One region of the Paenibacillus sp. Y916 genome, then DNA from elsewhere that is predicted to be linked to it. Evidence: riboswitches for the same ligand, from Rfam matches in the RefSeq annotation. Region 1 holds a riboswitch; the other holds the start of a gene.
The links. Region 1 has a riboswitch for cyclic di-GMP ahead of AC1TO9_RS08990 (MucBP domain-containing protein). Riboswitches for the same ligand answer to the same signal wherever they lie in the genome.

Region 1 (11,305 bases):
TCTTCACATAATAGAAGATATATTCCTGTCCTTCTGTATCCTTAAATTCGTACTCAGCTGTAGCCTCATCAGGAGTATATCCTTGAACTGCTCCTGCCGTTAATGTAACGGTTGTACCCACAATTCCTGTCACGATCTGTTGACCAAGCTCAGCCTTTGTATCTTTATCCACATATCTCACGATTAACTGCTGTACATCTTCAACATCATCTGTCATGTACTCGAAGGTATATTGCTGTTCGAGTGCATCTGTGATTAGATAATCAATGTTGAAAATGGTTGGCATGTATACCGCATCAGATACTGTAATCGGCTCTGCCTGTAATGAAAGTATATCCCCTACATTGCCGCTAATCACAATAGGGTCAATCAACGATAGTTGAGTTAATTGATCTACATAATTCACGGTTACATCTCGTTCTTCGATAATTGGAGCATTCTTCGTGTAGTAGAAAGTATGCTGCTGCCCTTCTGTATCCTTGATTAGATAGTCAAAGTTAGGATTAACCGGTGTATATACACCATCAGACAATACAATCGGCCCTGCCTGTAGTGGTAGCATACGTCCAATCTCACCACTATGCATAGTAGGATCTTGCAGAACTATTTCAGTTCCTTCTGAATCCACATATACATAATTCACTGTAACATAGCCTTCATTAACAATTGGAGCATCCTTTGTGTAATAGAAGATATGCTCTTGATTCAGGTCTGCAGTGAAAGTGTAAGTGTGACTTGGCACCTCGGCTGTGTAGCCAGTCACTGGAGCTGCTGTAAGTGTAACAGTCCCACCCAATACACCCGTTTCAGTTGTTGCAACAGATAATTCTGTATCCGTTCCTTCTTCCAAGTACTTCACAGTAACCGATTGTTCGTTTGCTGTGTAGTAGAAGGTATACTCTTGGCCTGCTATTGCTGTGAAAGTATAGCTGTGGCTTGCCGCTTCCGCAGTATAGCCAGGAATTGTTACCGCTGTAAGTGTAACGGTTTCTCCGGTTACACCCGTTTTAGTTGTTGCAACAGATAATTCTGCATCCGTTCCTTTTTCCAAGTACTTCACAGTAACCGTTTGTTCGTTTGCTGTGTAGTAGAAGGTATACTCTTGGCTTGCATCAGCTGCGAAGGTATAGCTGTGGCTTGCCTCTTTAGCTGTGTAGCCAGTCACTGCTGCCGCTGTAAGTGTAATGGTTCCCCCGGTTACACCTGGCTTAGTGATTGGAGCCTCCAATACATTGTTCGTTCCTTCTTCTAAATACTTCACAGTTACCGTTTGTTCGTTTGCTGTGTAATAGAAGATATACTCTTGGATTGCGTCAGCTGTAAAAGTATAGCTTTCGCTTGCCTTTTCTGCTGTGTAGCCAGCAATTGTTGCCGCTGTAAGTTCAACGTTTCCTCCGGTTACACCCGTTTTAGTGATTGAAGCCTCCAATACATTGTTCGTGCCTTCTTCCAAATACTTCACAGTCACCGTTTGTGCGCCTGCTGTGTAGTAGAAGGTATGCTCTTGACCCGAAGTTGCCTTAAAGGTATAGCTGTGACTTGCTGCTTTGGGTGTGTAGCCAGGAATTTTTTCCGCTGTAAGTGTAACGGTCTTTCCTGTTTCACCTGCTGTAGTCGTAGCTTCCTTCAATACTTTGTTCGTGCCTTCTTCCAAATACTTCACAGTCACCGCTTGTGCGCCTGCTGTGTAGTAGAAAATATACTCTTGGCTTGCATCAGCTGTAAAAGTATAGCTTTCGCTTGCCTTTTCTGCTGTGTAGCCAGCAATTGTCGTCGCTGCAAGTGTAACGATTTCCCCTGTTACTCCCGCTGTCGTGGTTGCAGCAGATAGTTCCTTATTCGTACCTTTTTCCAAATACTTCACAGTCACCGATTGCTCGTCTGCTGTGTAGTAAAAGATATATTCTTGACCTGTGGCAGCTGTAAAAGTGTAACCGTCGCTTACCCTTTCTGCTGTGTAGCCAGCGATTGTTACCGCTGTAAGTGTAACGCTCTTTCCTGTTACACCCGCTGTCGTGGTTGCAGCAGACAGTTCGTTATTCGTGCCTTTCTCCAAATACTTCACAGTCACCGATTGCTCGTCTGCTGTGTAGTAGAAGATATGCTCTTGATCCAAAGTTCCCGTCAAGGTATAGCTGTGACTTAGTGCCTTCGCTGTGTAGCCAGGAATTGTTGCCGCTGTAAGCTCAACAGTTTCTCCTGTTACACCTGATTTAGTGATTGCAGCTTCCAATACCTTGTTCGTTCCTTCTTCCAAATACTTCACAGTGACCGTTTGTGCATCTGCTGTATAGTAGAAGATATGCTCTTGGCCCGGAGTTGCTTTAAAAGTATAGCTGTGGCTTGCAGCTTTCGCTGTGTAGCCAGTCACTGGCACTGCTGTAAGAGTAACATTCTCCCCCGTTACACCCGCTTTAGTCGTTGCAGCCTCTAATACCTTGTTCGTTCCTTCTTCCAAGTACTTCACAGTGACCGCTTGTGCGTCTGCTGTGTAGTTCACTGTGATCGTTACTTCCTTATTAGGCATCGTTCCCGTTACGTGTCCACCATTTACGGTTAACCCACTACCTGTACTAAGGGTTACGTTCTTGAAAGTATAGCCTGGAATTAATTTGCTGCTGTAATCGTAATTTACTGATTCACCTTGAAGTTTCTTAATGACTTCAGCTGGGCTTAGCTCGATATTTCCAGCCTTATACTCTACATTGAGATTATAAGGTGCTTTCACATACCCGAACCAGATGGTTGGATTAGGATCAGCAGTAGTCAATTTCTTACTTGTTGGATTATCACCCTTTTTGAGCAAATAACCATCAACATCTTTGGCTGATACCGAATAGGTCTTGTTGATATCAAGCGCTGACTTTCCAGATACAGTAAACGGTTCATCGTATAGCTGTTCTGCTTTATCTTCGCTATCTACAACAACTCCGGCTGTATTGATTGGATCGCCTTGCGCATTAACATAATACCCTCTAACGGTGATGGAACCTTTACCGAAGCTCACTTCTGGAACCTTAAAGTCCTTCGATGCCGGCTTGCCATTGGCATCAGTATAAGTCAATGTTGTTTTTTTGTTCGTTGGATGTAACACTTCCGGATCTGCGTTCGCATCCATCTTAACGGTATAGCTCATCGTTGCTGGAGAACCCTCGGCAATGTTACCGATATTCCAGTCGATCGTTTCTGACCCGCTGTTCCATTTTGTTGTTCCTTGAGAAACGGTGATATCACCGATCTTATCGAACTCGACTCCCATCGGGTCAATAACTTTTGCGTTCTCCGCTGCAAAGGAAATCTTGCTGGACAACTCTGTGAAGATTCTAGACAAATCAGAACTGCTAGAAGCAAAGTAGTTAGTGTCACCACTTGCACTTGTCTTCAATACATATTGCGCATTCTTATCATTTCCAACATCGAGCCCTATAGAATAAATACCAATTCCCTTATCCTTGATTAACTTGGCTTCTGATATGGTTGCAATACCATTGTCGGAAATATCATAGTTTTTGGGATTCCACCAGCTGCCTCCATATTGTATCTTGTATGAACTCCAACCTAAACTATAATCACTTCCATTTCCGAGAGTTGTCCCGTAACTAAAATCTGAAAGCGCAAAACTTGGACTTTTATCTCCTGGCCATGTATAGCCTGTCGCTTTACTTGCCTCATAGCTGTACGTCGGTGCTCCATCACTTAAAAGGACGATGACCTTATTCTGTGCTTGGCTTCCTGCCAACAACGTATCAGCATGATGAAGTCCCGCTTGAATGTTGGTACCTCCGCTAGCTGTAATTCCATTGATTTTACCTTTTAGAGCTTCTTTACCACTAAACCCCGTAAAGCCAGCTACTTCTGTGGCACTCTTCTCAAAGGATACAACCGCTATTCTTGTTGTCGAATTTTCAATTAACAAATCATTGACGAATTTCTTTGCGGCTTCCTTAGCTTTGTCCATCCGAGGTGATTTATCCTTAGTCATACTGCCTGACCGGTCGATGACCATTACAACGTCTGTGGTACTATTACTCTGGATATTCTTACCCTCAACGGTCAACGTTACCTTCCATTGACCCGGTGTCCCTGTAGGCACAGCCACCTTTGTTAGATTGACTGCACCCGGATTGGGCCATTCTGGCTGATTCGTTGCATCAGCAGAGCTTGTTAGCAAGGTCCCTGGTATAAGTCCTATGAACACCGAAAATACGAGCACCCACATCGCTATACGTCTTAAGCTCCGTTTCATTGTTTCCTCCTTGATATTTATGGATTTAGTTCCCCGGAACACAAAAAGGTCCAGCTGCATTAACGAGGTTAATTGCAGCTGGACGATCATAAGTCTATTAACATAGACTGGTAGATTCCGAGGCTTTGCGAGCTAATCTTTCGATTAGTGTGCCAAAATATACAATTGTCGTTAGCGCAGATGCACTTTCGTGACTTACATCATATTTTTTGCTCCGTAAATAGTATAAAGGAACTATTGTAGTCCAATATATTCCACGTATCGAAAATTGTCAATCATTAATATATTACTATTCGCCATCAATAGACAAATCAAAAGGCACCCCCTCGGGTGCCTTTATGTTCACTTTATTACTTTTGAAAGTTCTGTAAAAATAACCCCTAATGCATGTGCTCCTGCGTCGGGATAACCGATACTTCTTTCACCAACGGTACCAGCTCTTCCCATACGAGCAACGATCGCCTCCGTTTGTTTCGCTCCTTCGACAGCCGCATCAGCCGCTTTCGTTGAGGCAACTTTAATGTCATCGCCATCAAGTGCACTATTTCCCCAAGATTCAGCATAAGGAACAAGCGCGTCAATCAATGTTTTGTCCCCAACGACAGCGCCACGGCCAAAGGCTCTCTCGCCTGTATCCTGAATGCCTTTCACAACGGCGGCCATCATTTGAGCGAACTCATCAATGGATAGCTCTTGTTTGTTTCCAACATGTTTACTAGCTGCTCGAAATGCAGAACCCCAGATTGGACCCGAGGCCCCTCCACAATGCTCCATAATAATGAGAGAGCACGCATCTAGGAAACTTCCAATATCCATGGTGTGGTTCGTTACGAGATCATTCCACTCTGTCTTTAATTGCTTGAACCCCTTCGCAACACTCATGCCAAAATCACCATCACCCGCATGGGCATCTAGCTCACAGAATGGAATCTCATTCTCAATGATGATTTCACTCATTGTATCAAGAAGATAAATCATATTATTTAAAGAAAAAGTATCATTCTCAACCTTCGCAAAGTCTTCATTCGTCTCACATGTGTAGGATACAGATGTATTCTCATCTTCCTCCAATACGACCTCGGTATAGTTCACTTGTTCGAAAGGTTCATGAATGAATAGCGCTGGCGTATCACACGCTTCACTCAATAGCTCCTTCAACTGGTCGTCCAGTTTCATAATTGAAACTGACGCCCCAACCATATCTATACTCGTCATGTAATTTCCAACAAACACTTTGTAGACCTTCTTGTTGCGGGATACTAATTCACGGATAACGGAGTTATTCAACAGATATAATTCTTGGAGCGGCGTTCCACCGAATCCATTGATCAATACAGTAACTTCCTGCTCAGCATCCTGATCAATCTCCAGACTCTCCAATAACGCAGTCACCATTCTGTCTGCCAATTCATCCGCTGACACCATAGCTTCTCTTCTAATTCCTGGTTCGCCGTGAATGCCCACACCATACTCCATTTCATTGTCCGCAAGGGTAAAGGTCGGTGTTCCCTTAGCAGGAACAGTACATGAGGTATACGCGAATCCTATACTTTTCGTATGGTCGATCGCCTTCTGAGCCACTTCCTTCACTTGGCTCAAAGACATTCCTTGCTCAGCAGCTGCACCTGCTATTTTGTGAACAAAAACAGTTCCTGCAACGCCTCTTTTTCCAACGGTATAGAGACTATCTTCAACGGCAATATCATCATCCACTTTAACATAATCGACCTGTATTCCGTCTTCACTTGCAAGATGGGCCGCATTCTTGAAATTCATAATATCGCCGCTGTAATTTTTAATAATTAATAGCGTTCCTTTATTGGACGCAGACGAGCGAATCCCTTGGTATACTTGGATTTGAGAAGGGGAAGCAAACACATCGCCACAGACAGCTACGTCCAGCATCCCTTTTCCAACAAATCCAGCATGTGCGGGTTCATGCCCACTGCCGCCACCACTGATCAGCGTTACTTTATCTTTGTTTATTTCTTTTTTCTGAATGATCTTATATTTACTATTAAACGCTAAGTTAGGATGTGCTAGAACTAGACCATTACACATCTCTCTAACTAGTGTCTCTGGCTTATTCATTATTTTTTTCATACTATTCACCCTTACTTAATTTGTATTGTCGACCGAGTTGATCAGCTACCATAATGGCCGCTGCCACAGCATCCTCCGTAATTGGAAATGGCATCGAATGAATAGACTCTGCCGGAATACAAGCGATTCGAGCTACAGCCAACGCTTCCTCGTATGAAACACTATCTACGCCAATGTCTGCTAGACATACTGGAAGACCAACCGATACGCAAAATGCGAATACTTCATTCAACTCATCTTTATCCGCATTTTCCAGAACTAATTGGGCGATTGTACTGAAAGCTACCTTTTCCCCATGATAATAATGATGAGTCCCCTCAAGTGAAGTTAAGCCATTATGAATAGCATGAGCAGCGGCTAAACCACCACTTTCAAAACCAAGCCCTGACAAAAGGATATTCGCTTCAATAATATTCTCAAGTGCAGGAGTTACCCTATTACAATCAGAAGCTACCTTCGCTTGAACGCCATCTCTCAATATCGTTTCGTAACAATACTTAGCTAGTACCAAGGCTGTATTGGTTCCTATCGCCGGACCACAGACCCCTTCACGAACACCACATGGCATTCCCGCATTGACGTTAGAGTAAGATCTTGAGGTTGCCCTAGCTTCGAAATAAGTAGAGAGCGCATCTCCCATCCCTGACACAAGAAATCTTGTAGGTGCGTTGGCAATGACCGTCGTATCAATCATAACTACACTAGGGCTTTGTTTAAAATACGCATAATCATCAAACTCCCCTTCTGGGGTATACAGTACAGCTGAATGACTCGTTGGTGCATCGGTTGCTGCGATCGTTGGCACAATAATTAAAGCTTCACCTTCTGCTACGCACTTCGCTGTATCAATTGCCTTGCCTCCACCTAATCCAATCGTACAAGAGCAGGAATGTTCTTTAGCCAATTGTTGCAATCTCTGAACTTCTTCGCGTGAGCACTCCCCTTGGAAGTTACTTTCGATCAGTGTGATATTAAATTTATTTATAGTAGATTCTAGTTTGTCTTTCACTCGCTTTACATCATCTGCATGCGCAATGAGTAGTGCTGAATCTCCGAATGTTTTTACAAAGTACCCCAAATTTAGTAATTCATCTTCTCCCTGAACATACTTAGATGGGCTAATAAAGGCTTTTCTCATCTTAAATTCCTCCTTTGATTACTATGATTCTATTATAGTCCGACTATGGTTAGTAATCATCGAACTATACCTGCAATTTTAAGCGCTTCCAGATGGTGTTTTTATGTTATCTAGCTCCCAAATAGTATAATCTTGTCCACTTATCAGGTTAATACAGTATAATCAAAGTGTAATACTCATACTTTCATCTTTATATTCTATTCCCATTTCCATATTTCTATTCAACTATAGGGAGTGTACACTAATGAACCATTCTTTGTTTAGGTTAGACAAGATTATCGATTTAGAGAAATGGCATAAGTTACAAGACTCTCTTGCGCTGGTCACCAAAATGGCGATCATTACAGTTGATTACAAAGGTACTCCTGTTACAGAGCATAGTTACTGCCAACCCTTTTGCCAGGGTGTAAGACAAGATTCCACACTATCACCGTATTGTCAGACATGTGATGCCAGAGGCGGATTGGAAGCCGTACGGCTGAATAAACCCTATATCTATATGTGCCATTTCAATATTATTGATATTGCCATTCCTATTATTATTGATGATCAATATATTGGGGCTATCATGGCTGGACAAATTAAGCTACGCGATACAGATACGCCACTTGAACAGATTGTAACTCGTCCTGCTAGCCTAGAAACAAATGATAAGTTCAAAGCTTTAGAAAAAGACTATCTTTCTTTACCCGCCTTATCATACGAAGAAGTCTCTACCATCGCGGATATGTTATTTCACCTATGCAACTACATTGTGGAAGAAGCTATTCATAAGAATTCAACGATAGATATGTATAAAAAGGCTCTGTCCACGGATGAAGTCAACCCGTCTTTAGATTCAATTAGCACTTCTGATCGTAATTATCGAAATATACAAGCTATACAAACGGAGCTTTCCAGTACTCTTCTTGATAATAAAATAAAAAAGTTTACATCCAATGAAATCCGTTCATCTAACCCATTGCTTCAACCGGCTTTTGATTACATCCACCACCATAAGAACGATAGTATTTCATTGAGTGACATGGCGAAACGATGTCACATTAGCTCGAGTTATTTCAGCCGCATATTTATAAAAGAAACCGGCGAAAATTTCTCAGTCTTTATTCCACGCTTAAAAATAGAGTGGGCCAAGCAGCTTCTAGAGACAACGGATCAACCCATTCATCAAATAAGTGATGAATTGGGATTTTGCGATGCTGGATATTTCATCAAAACATTTAAAAAGTTCGCAACGCTAACCCCTGCCGTTTATCGAAATAGGTATCAGAACAAACCTTAAACCACTACTACCCAAATTTGCTGCTATACGCATCATGATTTACCCCTCATAGACTTCTAAACATGAATGGATTGTTCAATTTATTCATCATTTCATCAGCATCAGCCTTTATTTATGGGCATATATTGTAGATATTTGTGAAATAATGTTATCAAATAGAGGAATCCGAATAAATATGTTGAATTTTCTAAAAGCGAGATGATTGATCAGGTTTGAAATGGAGGGGCACTATGCTACAAAAAGATAAAGACAAAAGAACCCCCTATGCGGGAAAACCTTTACATAAGAAGACAACATTGAAGTCGACAACTAAACAAACCTTCAGTCCCCTACGAAGTTCTACTAGAATTTCCGGAATATATTTCGTCGTAGGTTGCCTATGGATTCTATTAACGGATAAGGCAATTTCCACTTTCGTATCGAATAGTGAATGGGTCACACTGATTCATATGATTAAAGGTTGGCTATTCATGAGTATGACGGCAGCATTTATCTTTTTTCTCATTCTGGGAACGGTCAATCGCATCAAAAGGATAGAGAATAAGCTCGGAGTCGCATACATTGACAAGGTCTACGCCCATGAAAGTCTCGAATCTGCATACGAGGAGATCATAGCAACTGAAGATGAACTTAGACAACAATACGATAAACTTATTGAGAATCAGCGCAAGCTTACGGAAAGTGAAGAGAAAATGTATTATCTTGCCTATCATGATGTATTGACTGGATTGCCCAACAAGATGGCCTTATACGAGAATGGAACTCAAAGCATCCTTGCGGATTCCGATAAGAATGCGGTACTGATGTTTGTGGACATTGATAACTTTAAATATATTAACGATACGATGGGTCATGGATTCGGGGACCGTCTGATTGCTAAGGTAAGCGAAAGGCTACTCTCCATTGTAGCGAATAAAGGAGACGTTTATCGGTTTGGTGGTGATGAATTTATCATTCTTCATCCCATCGAGAATACAGATGGCTCATCTAAGATTGCCGGTAGCATCCTCACCAGTTTCAAGGAGCCCATCGAGATGGACAATAGTCTTCTGCACATCAGCATCAGTATTGGAATAAGTATCTATCCAGAGCATGGCAATGATATTATGGAATTAATTAAACGTGCAGACATTGCCATGCACAGGGCTAAGGAGGCAGGGAAAGGCCAGTTTGTTACCTTTGATCATCCAATGAATGATACCTTCGCCGAAAGAATGAACATTGAGAAACAGTTATATTCGGCCATGGCACGAAATGAGTTTGAACTCTTTTATCAGCCTCAGGTAGATTTAACGCTGAACAAGGTAACCGGACTGGAGGCCCTTTTACGCTGGAATAGCCCAGATTTGGGCATTGTCTCTCCTCTTAAATTTATCAAAATAGCAGAGGACTCACATCTCATTATTCCATTGGGAGCATGGGTTTTACGCACAGCCTGCTCTTTCTTGAAAAGTCTTCATGAGCAGGGATTACAGCATTTAACGATATCCGTCAATATTTCAATGCTGCAGCTACTACAGACCGATTTTAATGAGCTTGTTCTAGATACACTGCGAAGTTGTGGGCTGGAACCGGAGTATCTGGAGCTCGAAATCACGGAGTCCATTCTGGTTGAATCTTACGATCATGTGAGTGGTAGGCTAAATGAACTACGAGAACACAATATCAGAATTGCCTTGGACGATTTCGGGACTGGCTATTCTTCTTTAAGTTACCTTACCCATTTGCCGATCTCCACTTTAAAAATAGACAAGTCCTTTATTGACTCGATCCATGCAGGGACACATCAAACTGCTCTGATCGAGCAAATCATAATCATTGGCAAAAAAATGAATATGTGCGTCGTTGCGGAGGGAGTAGAGCAGAATAACCAGCTGAAGTACTTACAAGAACAGAACTGTGATAAAATTCAGGGCTATTTGTTTAGCAAGCCGAAATCAGCGCAAGACGTGAAACAATTGCTCACCAGATGGGAGAATACTGGAATCGATATACCAGGCGATGTCCATTATAGCTCTTAAATTATAAATTCATAATAAGCCTGTTGAAGCTATCGTCTCAACTGACTTATTATCTTATAACATATTAAATCTACCTATTTGTATTGTATTATTTTCCCTATGCTTATATATTAGAGTTATAATATAAGACTTTCGACCTAAGTCAGTCTGCTGAATAACTACTATATAATAAGAGGGTGTAACCTATTTGGGGCTCGTAATGTGGCTTGATTTCATATTGTTTCTAGTTTTATTTGTTCTGTTCGTATATGTATTTGTTACTGTTACAATAACCACACTACATAAAGTATATTTAGTATTCCACATTACTATGATGTTGTGGCCTTTCTGCCAGTTTGCTATGAAAACAACAGAGAATTCCGAGTTTCAATTGTTATATGTGAAGCTCGCATTTGTTAACTCCATGCTACTCACAACGGGTTGGCTTTTTTTCACGATTTTCCTCACTGGCCAATCCCATTTTATACATAAAAAGACGTCTTGGATCCTATTAATTTCAACGCTGTTCATAACAC
Region 2 (11,305 bases), 110 kb from region 1:
ACTTGCAGGTTATATCACAGCATCATTGACGGCTGTATTGTTGTTCTATTGGCTGCATAAGCAGCGGCAGAAGTGGGGATTGGTGCTATTAACAACGATTGCACTGTTGATGATTATCTTTTTTGTACATCAGGGTTATGGGGTGATCTGGCTTATAGGATTCATTGTCCTGAACATCATCATGCTATATTTTCCACCGATGTTACGCAATATGTATTTCGGATTACTGGCCTTCCTGACATTGGAGGAATCTGTAATGGGGCCATTATTTCTCGTTACACAATCTCTACTGGGAAAGAATGCTGGGGATGCTTCTAATTTAGCTAAGTGGACACATATACCTACCGTATTATGGGCGTTATTATTTCTTGCTATTGCGCTTGCCTGTGCCCGAATTTCACTCCACTTATTTTTTCGGAGTTGGAAAGAGCCTTCCCATCAAGAAAGGAATATTTCACTATAACCAGATATGGATACTTGTATAAGTGAAGGAGATATATATGAAGATCGTAAATGGTGTAACAGAACTTATAGGCCAGACACCGATGGTTCGTTTAAATCGTACCGTTCCGGAAGGGGCAGCAGAGGTATACGTGAAGTTAGAAATGTTCAATCCTTCAGGAAGTGTGAAAGATCGAGCGGCCTTTAATCTCATTGATACAGCCGAAAGAATGGGTTTACTCACCCCTGGTGGGACAATTATTGAACCGACTAGCGGCAATACAGGTATTGGCTTAGCTATGATTGCAGCGGCTAAAGGTTATAAGGCTATTCTTATTATGCCTGATAATATGTCCAAGGAACGAATCAATATTCTAAAAGCATACGGAGCAGAGGTTGTTTTAACGCCAAGTAATGAAAAAATGCCAGGTGCTATTGCTAAGGCACTGGAACTCAGTGGAGAAATTGTCGGGAGCTTCATACCTCAGCAGTTTGAGAATCCTGCTAATCCTGATATTCATCGTATCACGACCGCTCCGGAAATATTGGAGCAAATGGATTATCGTTTGGATGCATTTGTAGCTACCGCAGGTACAGGAGGTACGATTACAGGTACAGGCGAGAAGTTACGTGAACATTTGCCTAATATTCATATCGCTGTTGTGGAACCTCAAGGATCTCCCGTTCTTTCTGGTGGTCAACCTGGTCCGCATAAATTAGTGGGCACGAGTCCAGGCTTTGTTCCGAAAATTCTTAATACAACGGTATATAATGAAATTATTCAGATAACGGATGTAGATGCTGTTGGAATGATGAAGGACCTAGCTCGTCTTGAGGGCATTCTTGTAGGACCTTCCTCAGGTGCATCTGTTTATGCCGCGATACAGGTAGCCAAGAAGTTAGGAACCGGCAAGAGAGTAATATGTATAGCTCCTGATACGGGTGAACGATACTTGAGCATGGAGTTATTTTGAAATATAAGGATATCTATTCATATCACGCCCATGGAAATCTCATATTCCTCGGGCGTATGATTTCAATGTGATTAATCTCTTGGATAGTCCACTCTCATAATATCTAGAAAAGGTATCTTCGTTAGTTCTATATCATACTGAATATGAACTAATCGGGTTCTTGAGTCCAAGAGCACGATCTGACCACGCACCTGTTCTTGCCGTCCCCAAACGGTTAATACGATGTCACTTTCCTCGTTCTTTGCTTCGACTAATTGGTTCCCTAATTCTTCTAATTCAAATTCATCACGCGTGGGCCTCTTCGCAACCTTTGGCTTAGCCATATAAATCCCTCCCTTACACAACAAGACCGAATCTCCAGTATACCGTCAAATGATGTTGAAGTCATTTCTATCTTCATCATTTCATTGAGTTTAGGTCGTTAGAACCATAAAGTTCTACTTTTAGAAAGAAAATTTCAGAAAATTGCAAAATTCAATGGAAATGATTACAAATACGTAGTAAGATAGGACTCGTTATTGTATTTTAATAAATAGATATAATGAACTAGGATTTACTTGGTTGGATTATTAATTTCATAAAAAAAATTCGGCAAAATTACTGAAAAGTAGTGACGCAAAGCTAAAGGGACTAAATCCGCATGGGATAGTCAGCCAGTTACATGAAAAATTGGTGATTTGCGGCTGTTATAACAGTTTCCGTAGATCACCTTTTTTTTGTCTTTATGAATAGACAAAACTGAACTTGAAAGGATAGGGGGGAACGACGTTATAATTGTAGTTTCAACGACATTAGATTTCGCACATATTAAACAGACAAAGAGGAGATAGGACATGAAGTTACCACAAATGTTTAAATCGATCACTAACAGAAGTATTGTCACTAAAAATATGATGTGGACTAGTATATCCATTATTTTAACAGGAGTTATATTAATTATATCAAGTTATTATATTCAAGGAGAAGTTCTTACAGATCAATTGGAGTCTGATTCGCAGAAAATTATGGAGTCTTGGAAAGGGAAGATAACAGCGGAAGAGACTCTTGAAGCGAAAGCTAATACAGACCGTAATTCACCGATTCATCGAAAAATGGCTGAGGTATTTGCCGAATTGCCAGAGATGCATCCTAACGTTGCTCAAGGTTACATATTCGGGCCTGAACTTGTGAATGGCAATGAAACATCTATTATCGCCTTTTCAGATGAAGTGATGGATATGCTTGCTGCAGACGGACTAGCTTACGGGGCGCTGTACCCTCAGCCTACTATTCATGCTGATGGTGTCAGAGAAATGTTGAAGACGAAGGAAATGGCATTTACTGATCCGTATGATGATGACTACGGTACGTGGGTAACCGTTCTATCACCCTATGAAGATAGCGAAGGCAATATATTCGCTTATATGGGTATAGATGTTGATGCGAGCTTAATTATGGCTGGGAAACAGGCATTGCTAAAAAGTACGTCGATAGCTCTACTTGCTACCTTAATTGTTATGTTGGCGCTGCAATATTTCATAACGAAGCGGACCTTTGCACCTGTGAAGCACTTGATGAATGCTCTAGAGACACTAAGTAAAGGTGACTTTAACGTTCAACTACCAATAGGCAAGGATGAATTCGGTCAAGTAGCGGAAAGATTTAACGCGACAGTCACCACTATGAATCGCTTGGTAACGACTATTAAATCCGTATCTTTACAATCGGCAGAACAATCGAAAGAATTGTTCTCCAATCTGGAAGATAACCAAGAAATTTCAATGGAGATTACTACTAATATTGAGGAGATATCTGAACAAGCATCTCAACAAAGTAAGTCCATTTTAGAGAGTGTAATTTCATTAGAGGAAATATCCTCAGGCGTGGGCACTATTGCGAGCAGTACTAATCTGTTATCTGATACGTCTATGGAAATGAAAGATCAATCAGAGCGTGGTAACGAGAATGTAGGCGAAGTTATGCAACAGATGGATAATATTCATAAATCGGTACTTAACTCCGTTAGTTCCATCGAACAATTACAGAATCGTTCTGGACAAATAGGTGAAATTGTGCACGTGATTACCCAAATTGCTACGCAAACGCAATTACTATCTTTAAATGCTAGCATTGAAGCAGCAAGAGCTGGAGAAGAGGGACGCGGATTTGCTGTTGTAGCCAATGAAGTAAAAAAACTGGCGGAAGAGTCTAAGAAATCTGCTGAACAAATTGCAGAATTAATTCAGTTTATTCAAAAGGAAACTCAGATTGCAGTTAATGCGGCTAATGAAGGAGAACGTAATGTAGAAGTAGGAATACGAATTGTGAAGGAGACAGGCATTTTATTTAATGGGCTGTTAATAGCTACAGAATCAGTGACAAGTCAGATTCAGGAAGTCTCTGCCGCAACAGAAGAGATGGTAGCTGAGACAGAACAAATCACCGCTGCAATTAAGCATCTTGCGGTTATAGCAGAGAGAAATGCTGAGGTATCTGAGGAAATTAAGTCTAGTACCCATGAGCAACGAACATCTTCGAACAAAATGGTTGAAACTGCGGAGCACTTAAATCAAGTATCTAGTAAGATTGAAGAATTAGTCTTTGGATTGAAAGTCTAAAATAGCATGTCGAAGGTTAGTTTGTTATCGCAAAATACGTTACTTCTAGAGATATAAATAAGGAGCGATTGTTAATGATTACTACTTTGATAACGGGGACTACGAACGAATATTGGGTGAAAGAGCTGCAGTCGCCTTTATCGGCATTGGATATATATACGGATTTCCCGAAACATCTTACACCCAGAGTATTACAGAAGGCAAGGTTTGTACTAGAAGTTAATCCAGACCATACTAACCCTATGGATATGAATAGTTGGATGCTAAGTTGCTATTATGCATTTCTGTATAGAATGACTGGTGAGAGGGACTTGATTGTTGGTGTCAACGATCATAGCGGAAATATATTACCTTTGCGGATGGTGTGGGAAGGAGATATTTCGTTTCAACAACTATTCGATGTTATATCGGAGAAATTAAGCAGCATATATGCTGCTAGTCTACCAATATCAGAGATAGAATTAATGACGGGCCAGTCTTCCCTTATTAAGACGATTTATGGCGAAGACCATACGGTGGAAGATAGCATTCTAAATTGGTCAGTCCGTAAGGATGAAGATATATGGGCTGTACATATCTCATATCATATGAACTTATTCAAGGAGAGTACCATTCATGGATTTGTTCAGTACTATCAGTATCTTGTAAATGCTGGATTGGCCGATACTGCCACATTGATAGGAAACGTACCCATTCTAACCAAGGAAGATATGAACGCATATGCTGAATTGAATAACACATCCAAGGATTGGCCACTTACTTTGACGATTCCAGCAATGCTGGAATCCGTAGTAAGTCGCTTTCCCGATAAGATAGCCCTTTCCTCTGATATGGGTAGCTTAACTTATAGCCAAATGGATGGTTTATCGAATCAAGTGGCTCAGATGCTGGTGCATAAAGGACTTTCCAAAGGGGAATTTGTTTCTATCTTTATGGAGAGAGGTCTTGAAGCGATTATAAGTATGTTGGGTGTATTAAAGGCGGGGGGAGCCTATATTCCACTCGATCCGGAGCATCCCGATGACCGAAATCTTTACATCATTATGGATACCCAATCTCACATTATTATTACAAAAGATCAACATACAGCTAAGGTAGCAGAACTGTTAAGTGGGAATGAATCAGAAGTTGCAGTATTTAGTTTGGATAAGCAACTCGATCCGTATTCGAAGGATCCTGTTGATGTAATCAGTCATCCCGATGACATGGCGTATGTCATCTATACATCTGGGTCGACTGGTAAACCCAAAGGTGCGATGATCGCACATGCAGGCGTTGTAAATCTTGCCTTGGGAACCAAGGAAGATCTTCAATTTAATGAAGAAGATGTTATGTTACAGTATTCTACTTTTAGTTTCGATGCATCCGTGTATGACATGTACAGTTCAATATGTAGTGGCGCAAGACTACATATCTTAAATAATGAACAACGATTCTCAATAGAGTCGTTCACAGCCGCAATTGAAGAAGTCAAGGCGACACGACTATGCCTCTTGCCGACGGTATTCTTTAATCAGTTATCAGCTCATCTTAGTGATGAAGATGCACTGAAGTATCATGTGATCAAGAGTCTTGTCGTTGGAGGCGAGTCTTTATCCGGGGAATCCGTCCGAGTATTACAGAGGAAGTTCGGCCATGCCGTTAGAATAATAAATGTATATGGTCCAACAGAAGTAACAGCCTTAACGACGGGCCATGTAATTGATTATGTTGTCCCAGATGATATCTCGAGCATTCCTATTGGAGTACCCCTCACCAATTATGAGGTTCTGATCGTGAACGAGAATAATCAACCTTGTCCGTTACATGTTATGGGTGAATTGCTCATCAGCTCTGTGGGTATAGCCAAAGGTTATTTGAATCTAGAGGAAAAGACGAATGAAGTATTCATTCCTGACCCAGTGGATCCGAACTCTGGCAAACGATATTATCGATCTGGAGATATGGTGATGTTGCAGAAGAACGGAATTCAGTACGTGAGTAGAAAGGATCTACAGGTTAAGATCAGAGGATATCGGATTGAGATCGGGGAGATTGAAGAAAACTTAGTTAAATACGAGAAGATCAAAGAAATAGCGATCATTGCTAAGGCAGAAGCGGATGGAACGAAGTTCCTTGTCGCCTTCTATACTTCAAAGAACGGAGAAGATATCTCCAGAAATGAGCTTGTCCAATATTTAAGCAAAAAAGTACCATCCTATATGATTCCAAGTCACTTCTGTTTTTTGGAAGAGATGCCTTTATCGCCCACGGCCAAAATAGACCGCAAACAACTTGCAATTTACGAAGTAGAAGTAACCGTAGCGGACAATTCCAATTATGAAGCTCCCCGTAATGAATTGGAGCAGGAAATAGCCGAAGCTTGGGAGACAGTGATGAACCGTACTCACATAGGCATTCACGACGATTTCTTTGAGGTCGGTGGGCATTCGCTGAAGATATTGGAAGTTCTAGTTATTCTGAAGCCTAAGTTTCCGAGATTAAAAATCAATGATTTCTTTGCCTTCTCCACGATCTCCAAATTAGCGGAAAGGGTTGTAGAGCTAAAGGATACGTTGGTGATGAATAACAATAGGGCAGTTAGTTCACGGATTCAGGATTTAGCAGAATTTCCGAGCTCATTTGGAATACAATCTCCTGCAAATGTTAAGGAATACAGTAACAGACATATACTCTTAACTGGAGCGACGGGATATCTAGGCTCACACTTGCTATATGAGATCATCCAACGATCTGAGGCAACCGTGTATTGTTTGGTACGTTCATCGGGGAGTGAAGATCCCTATCTGCGTCTCATAGAAATTATGAAGGATTATTTCGGAGATGATATTGTAGGGAAGCTTGAGGGGAGGGTCGTTGCTGTTCAGGGGGATTTGGAGCAGGATAATCTAGGTATGATAGATACAGTAGCAGCGTTATTGAACGACAAGCTAGATTCTATTATTCATTGTGCGGCCGAGGTGAAGCATTTTGGAGACCCTGAGTATTTTGCTAGAGTCAATGTGGACAGTACGAACCGTTTGCTCTCATTCGCTAGGGGGAAAGAACATGTTCGCTTTCATTTCGTATCCACCTTGGGAATTCCAGAGGATTTGGCACTCAGTGGGCAATGGAATAAGTTCATCGATGGTAATACCTACGATTATTCTGTAAGCATTGAGAATGTCTACACGAACAGTAAGCTAGAAGCCGAGAAGTTAGTTGTTAGAACTTGCGAGGAAGAAGGCGTAGCGGCAACGGTATATCGTGTCGGGAACTTGTCCTGTCATTCTGAGACAGGTGTATTTCAGAATAATATAGATAATAATGCATTCTATAGAATGCTTAAAGCGATGCTACTCTTGAAGAAAGCGCCGCAAGTCAGCTGGCAGGTTGATATGACACCGATTAATTACGCGGGACAAGCGATTACTGCGTTAGCTCTAAGTAACGACACGGTTGGACGAGTATTTCATATTTGTAATCCGGTACAGATTCCCTATGAAGATATGATCGAGGCGTTCCGTGAGTACGGATATGATATAACTCTCCTAGACTGGGAACAGTATGAATCATGGATACTTGATAGCAGTCAACCGAAAGAGAGAGTCGGATTAGAGTTAGCTATGGCTCAGCTCGAAGGAGATGGCGCCAAGAATTCCATCTATAGATTTGCTTGCCCGCAAACTACGGAATATCTACAGAAATTGCAAGTAGAGTGCCAGGAACCAGATGATGTATATTTCCAACAACTTATCGAACACGCTATCGCGGTCAACTATTTCGATAAACCATGATGAGCTGATATAAGGCTTGATGAACGCAGTAAGAAGGGCTTCCGAAATATTAGGAAGCCCTTTTCTATGGGTATTTCCATCTTAAAGTGCGTGTTCAAAAAGTCGAATTTTCAGCACCAAGAAGATTGGATGAAGCAAGGGAGTGAGGAGCGGAGCGTAGGCAGTACCTACGTGAGCACCAGAAGGACCGGCTGAATTCAATGTTCGATGTCGAATAAGCTTCTTGGCATACTTCGTGATCAAAAGATGGCTTTTTGAACAACCTCTTAAACTATAAATGTCCTGATTATTCTCGATGGGACTCTCTAGGTAACGTTTACTTCATATCGGTGGCGCAAAGCTTGGGCCAATTCGTTAATCTCACCTACCTTTGGTAAGTATAGATCTTTAGCTACATTGGACACACTCTGTGCGGTCTGTCCATCACGGATGACATATTTCACAGCTTCGGCGAATGTTCTAGCTGCCCCAGATCCAATCGAAGTTAGTTCCTCAAGACTCGCTGTACTATCATCTGTTACTAACGGATAATGGTCGGTTGGTGATTCCCCCGCGGCTCGATCATAGAATCCTCTTACGAGCTTGACTCGTTCCTGACCTGAGCCCTCAGCAATAACAAATGCCTGAATGATATAAGCATGAGCTTGCCTCCGTTGAGCAATACCGCAGAATTTGCGTCCACCAATACTTAGATCGTAATTACCTGGGCAATAGGCACCTTGTATTTCTCCCTTATCTACACGCAGACCTGTATTTGATAAGGCATCTTGGATAAGGTTATACATGAATTCAAAACCAAGATTGAAGTTGTTATGTCCATGATCTTGAGGCAATATCAGAGAAATGTTAACGACGCCAAGATCGAGCGGTACAGCGGCACCACCGGAATTTCTAATGGCAACCTGATAATTCTGAGAAGATATCCATTGGCGTCCATTCTCGGCATCGTCTAGACGACTGTCCCTCATCCCGATAATAAAAGACCTTGGCTGGCGCCATAGATGACAGATCGCAGGACCACCTTTCCCTGTATGTCTGCAGAGAAGTTCATCTAATGCAAATGGATAAAGTGGATCGTTCTCTGTTAATTCATTCATTCGGTCTAGTATGATCAGACGATCTAGAATGGGATAATTGATTTCACTCACAGTGATGATCTCCTTTTTAAGCTATAATGAAGTTGTTTGATTCTATCAGATGATCTTTATTTTATCATGAAGAAAGGCATCTGCCTTCAATTATATAGATAACAGAAGGATATGGTATGATGCGAAGATGGTATTGTCAGGGAATATGAGCTATAGATGCGAGATAGGTAGGTGTACATGTTGATAGCTGCAATAGATATTATGTCTATGTTGACAGAGGAGAATATAAAGGAGTCACTGGAGAGGTTCCGTGAATTTGGTCCAATACCGGGCATTCTTTTGACGTTTATGAAATCATTTATACCTCCATTACCTACATTGATCATCGTGGGTGTAAATGCTGCAATGTATGGCTTGTGGCTTGGATTTCTATATTCATGGATAGGGTTAGTGAGTGGTTGCTTGGTGACTTTCCTAGTCGTACGAAGGGTCTCGACACTTCCTTATTTCCAAAAGTGGTCACAGAAACCTAAAGTGGCTAAGAGTATGATCTGGATTCAGCGTAATGCCTTTAGTTATGTATTCTTATTAGGGATATTCCCAGTGGGGCCATTTGTAGTTGTTAATATAGTAGCAGGTATAGCGCGTATGCGCATATGGTCTTATCTGATAGCCGTTACTTTGGGTAAAGGTATTATGGTATTCTATGTTTCCTATATTGGACATGACTTGCAGAGTTTTGTTGAGCATCCTATTCAACTGGTGTATGTTCTGTTATTTATCGCTGCATCGCTAGTCATTATTAGGAAGATCGAAGGTTATTTCACAAGAACTTCAGTAGAGCTAAAGTGAGCAATAACGATATGTACCGTCTGTAATATTGGTCATACGAATACTAATGAGAGATAGGATGAACTATAGATGACAAAAGTCGGATTGGTCATGAGAAAGATACAATTTGCAGAGTCTCAAGGTCCTCGTGTGTTTGCAGATCGCTTGCAGCAAATTGGCAAGGAATTGGGTGTGGATATTGTATTTATATCCCCCGAGCGTCATGTTAGTGCTCACGACTGGATTCCGGGATATGAGCATGAGAAGGGTGATTTGGTCAATTATGATATTGTGCTCGATCAGATCCATGCACAACAAATTGATCATGTGATTTATACCGTCTCGGGATTTACATATTTGAAGATGTTCATTAAGAACAGCGTACTGTTTCCACATAGTTTCCCAGACCCGGCACTGACAGGTTATGAGATGATGAAGCCTTTTTATCAAATGGTAGATAAAGCTATCGTTCAGACCGAATTCTTGAAGCAAGAATTTGCCCGTCATTATGGGGTGACAGATGTGGATGTGATCCCGATTGGATTCAGCGAGAGCTTAGCTGAGCAGCACTTTGACCCATCACAAATCATCGATAATCGGATCCTTTGGATTGGTAGGGATGAAGAGAATAGACGACCTGATCTAGTTCTGGAATATGCACGACAGAACCCAGACAAGGAGGTTATTATGGTGTTCGGTGGTGAACGTTATAAGGAAAGTATGAAGAAATATAACATTCCTTCTAACGTGAAGTTACAGTTCGCATTATCGCAAGCGGAAATATTTACACTGATGAATTCATCGAAAGTATACTGGAGCTGCTCCAAGTTCGACACCTTTGCTATGCCTCTTACCGAAGCTTTGGCAATGGGGAAGATTATTGTTAAGCCTGAACACCCTTGCTATGGCCATATCAGCTCGACGCATGCCTTCTCCGGTAACGATAAGAACTGGTTCGAGCTAGTTAATATGGCTGCGGCTTCACCGCATAAGTTCTCGTTCGACAATCGAGCTTATGCCTTTGAGAAATTCTCCAGCCGAGTGATGAAAGAGGGATATCGGAACTTCTTCGATACATGGCTAAGTCAATAAGTTAATAAGCTAATAAATCATTAAGGGATTAGGGGATGGATCCCTTAATCCCTTTGCTTCTTATTGTCCCGGTATTGACCGGGAGTCATGTCTTCTTGCTTGCGGAAGGAACGGATGAAGTTCTGAGAATTGTTGTATCTTAACTTTGCGGCAATATCCTTAATAGGCATATCCGTCGTTGCCAACCATTTCTTCGCCATATTGAACCGATACATGGTGAGATATTCGCTGAATGAATAGTTGGTTTCTTTACGGAATACGCTGCTCAAGTAATTAGCATTATAATGTAGCCTTGAAGCACACTCTTCTAACGTTAGATCCGTATCATAATGATGCTGAACCAGATCGATAATTTTCTCAGAAATGTTATGGTATTGTTCATCTTGTCGATCCATGAAGATTTTAATGATGGGATGAATAACCATGGTCCAGAACCAATCCTCAATCTCAGCTACGATATGAAGGTCAATCAATTCCTCAAATAATGAGCCATTGGCATGATAAAT

Region 2: linked by a shared signal. The riboswitch ahead of AC1TO9_RS09475 (methyl-accepting chemotaxis protein) and the one ahead of AC1TO9_RS08990 (MucBP domain-containing protein) in region 1 are both predicted to bind cyclic di-GMP.

The regions. Positions count from the first base shown of each region.
Region 1 covers NZ_JBXCJA010000003.1:193,254-204,558, reverse strand. The annotation lists gene AC1TO9_RS08990 (MucBP domain-containing protein) at 1-4,246, opposite strand, end outside; cyclic di-GMP riboswitch class I at 4,317-4,410, opposite strand; gene dhaK (dihydroxyacetone kinase subunit DhaK) at 4,589-6,349, opposite strand; gene AC1TO9_RS08980 (glycerol dehydrogenase) at 6,351-7,487, opposite strand; gene AC1TO9_RS08975 (PocR ligand-binding domain-containing protein) at 7,732-8,769, shown strand; gene AC1TO9_RS08970 (putative bifunctional diguanylate cyclase/phosphodiesterase) at 9,000-10,790, shown strand; gene AC1TO9_RS08965 (histidine kinase N-terminal 7TM domain-containing diguanylate cyclase) at 10,978-11,305, shown strand, end outside.
Region 2 covers NZ_JBXCJA010000003.1:307,047-318,351, forward strand. The annotation lists gene AC1TO9_RS09460 (M50 family metallopeptidase) at 1-463, shown strand, start outside; gene cysK (cysteine synthase A) at 501-1,415, shown strand; gene AC1TO9_RS09470 (YolD-like family protein) at 1,487-1,738, opposite strand; cyclic di-GMP riboswitch class I at 1,996-2,080, shown strand; gene AC1TO9_RS09475 (methyl-accepting chemotaxis protein) at 2,249-4,012, shown strand; gene AC1TO9_RS09480 (non-ribosomal peptide synthetase family protein) at 4,087-7,788, shown strand; gene AC1TO9_RS09485 (lipoate--protein ligase family protein) at 8,094-8,936, opposite strand; gene AC1TO9_RS09490 (TVP38/TMEM64 family protein) at 9,114-9,728, shown strand; gene AC1TO9_RS09495 (glycosyltransferase) at 9,798-10,799, shown strand; gene AC1TO9_RS09500 (helix-turn-helix domain-containing protein) at 10,844-11,305, opposite strand, start outside.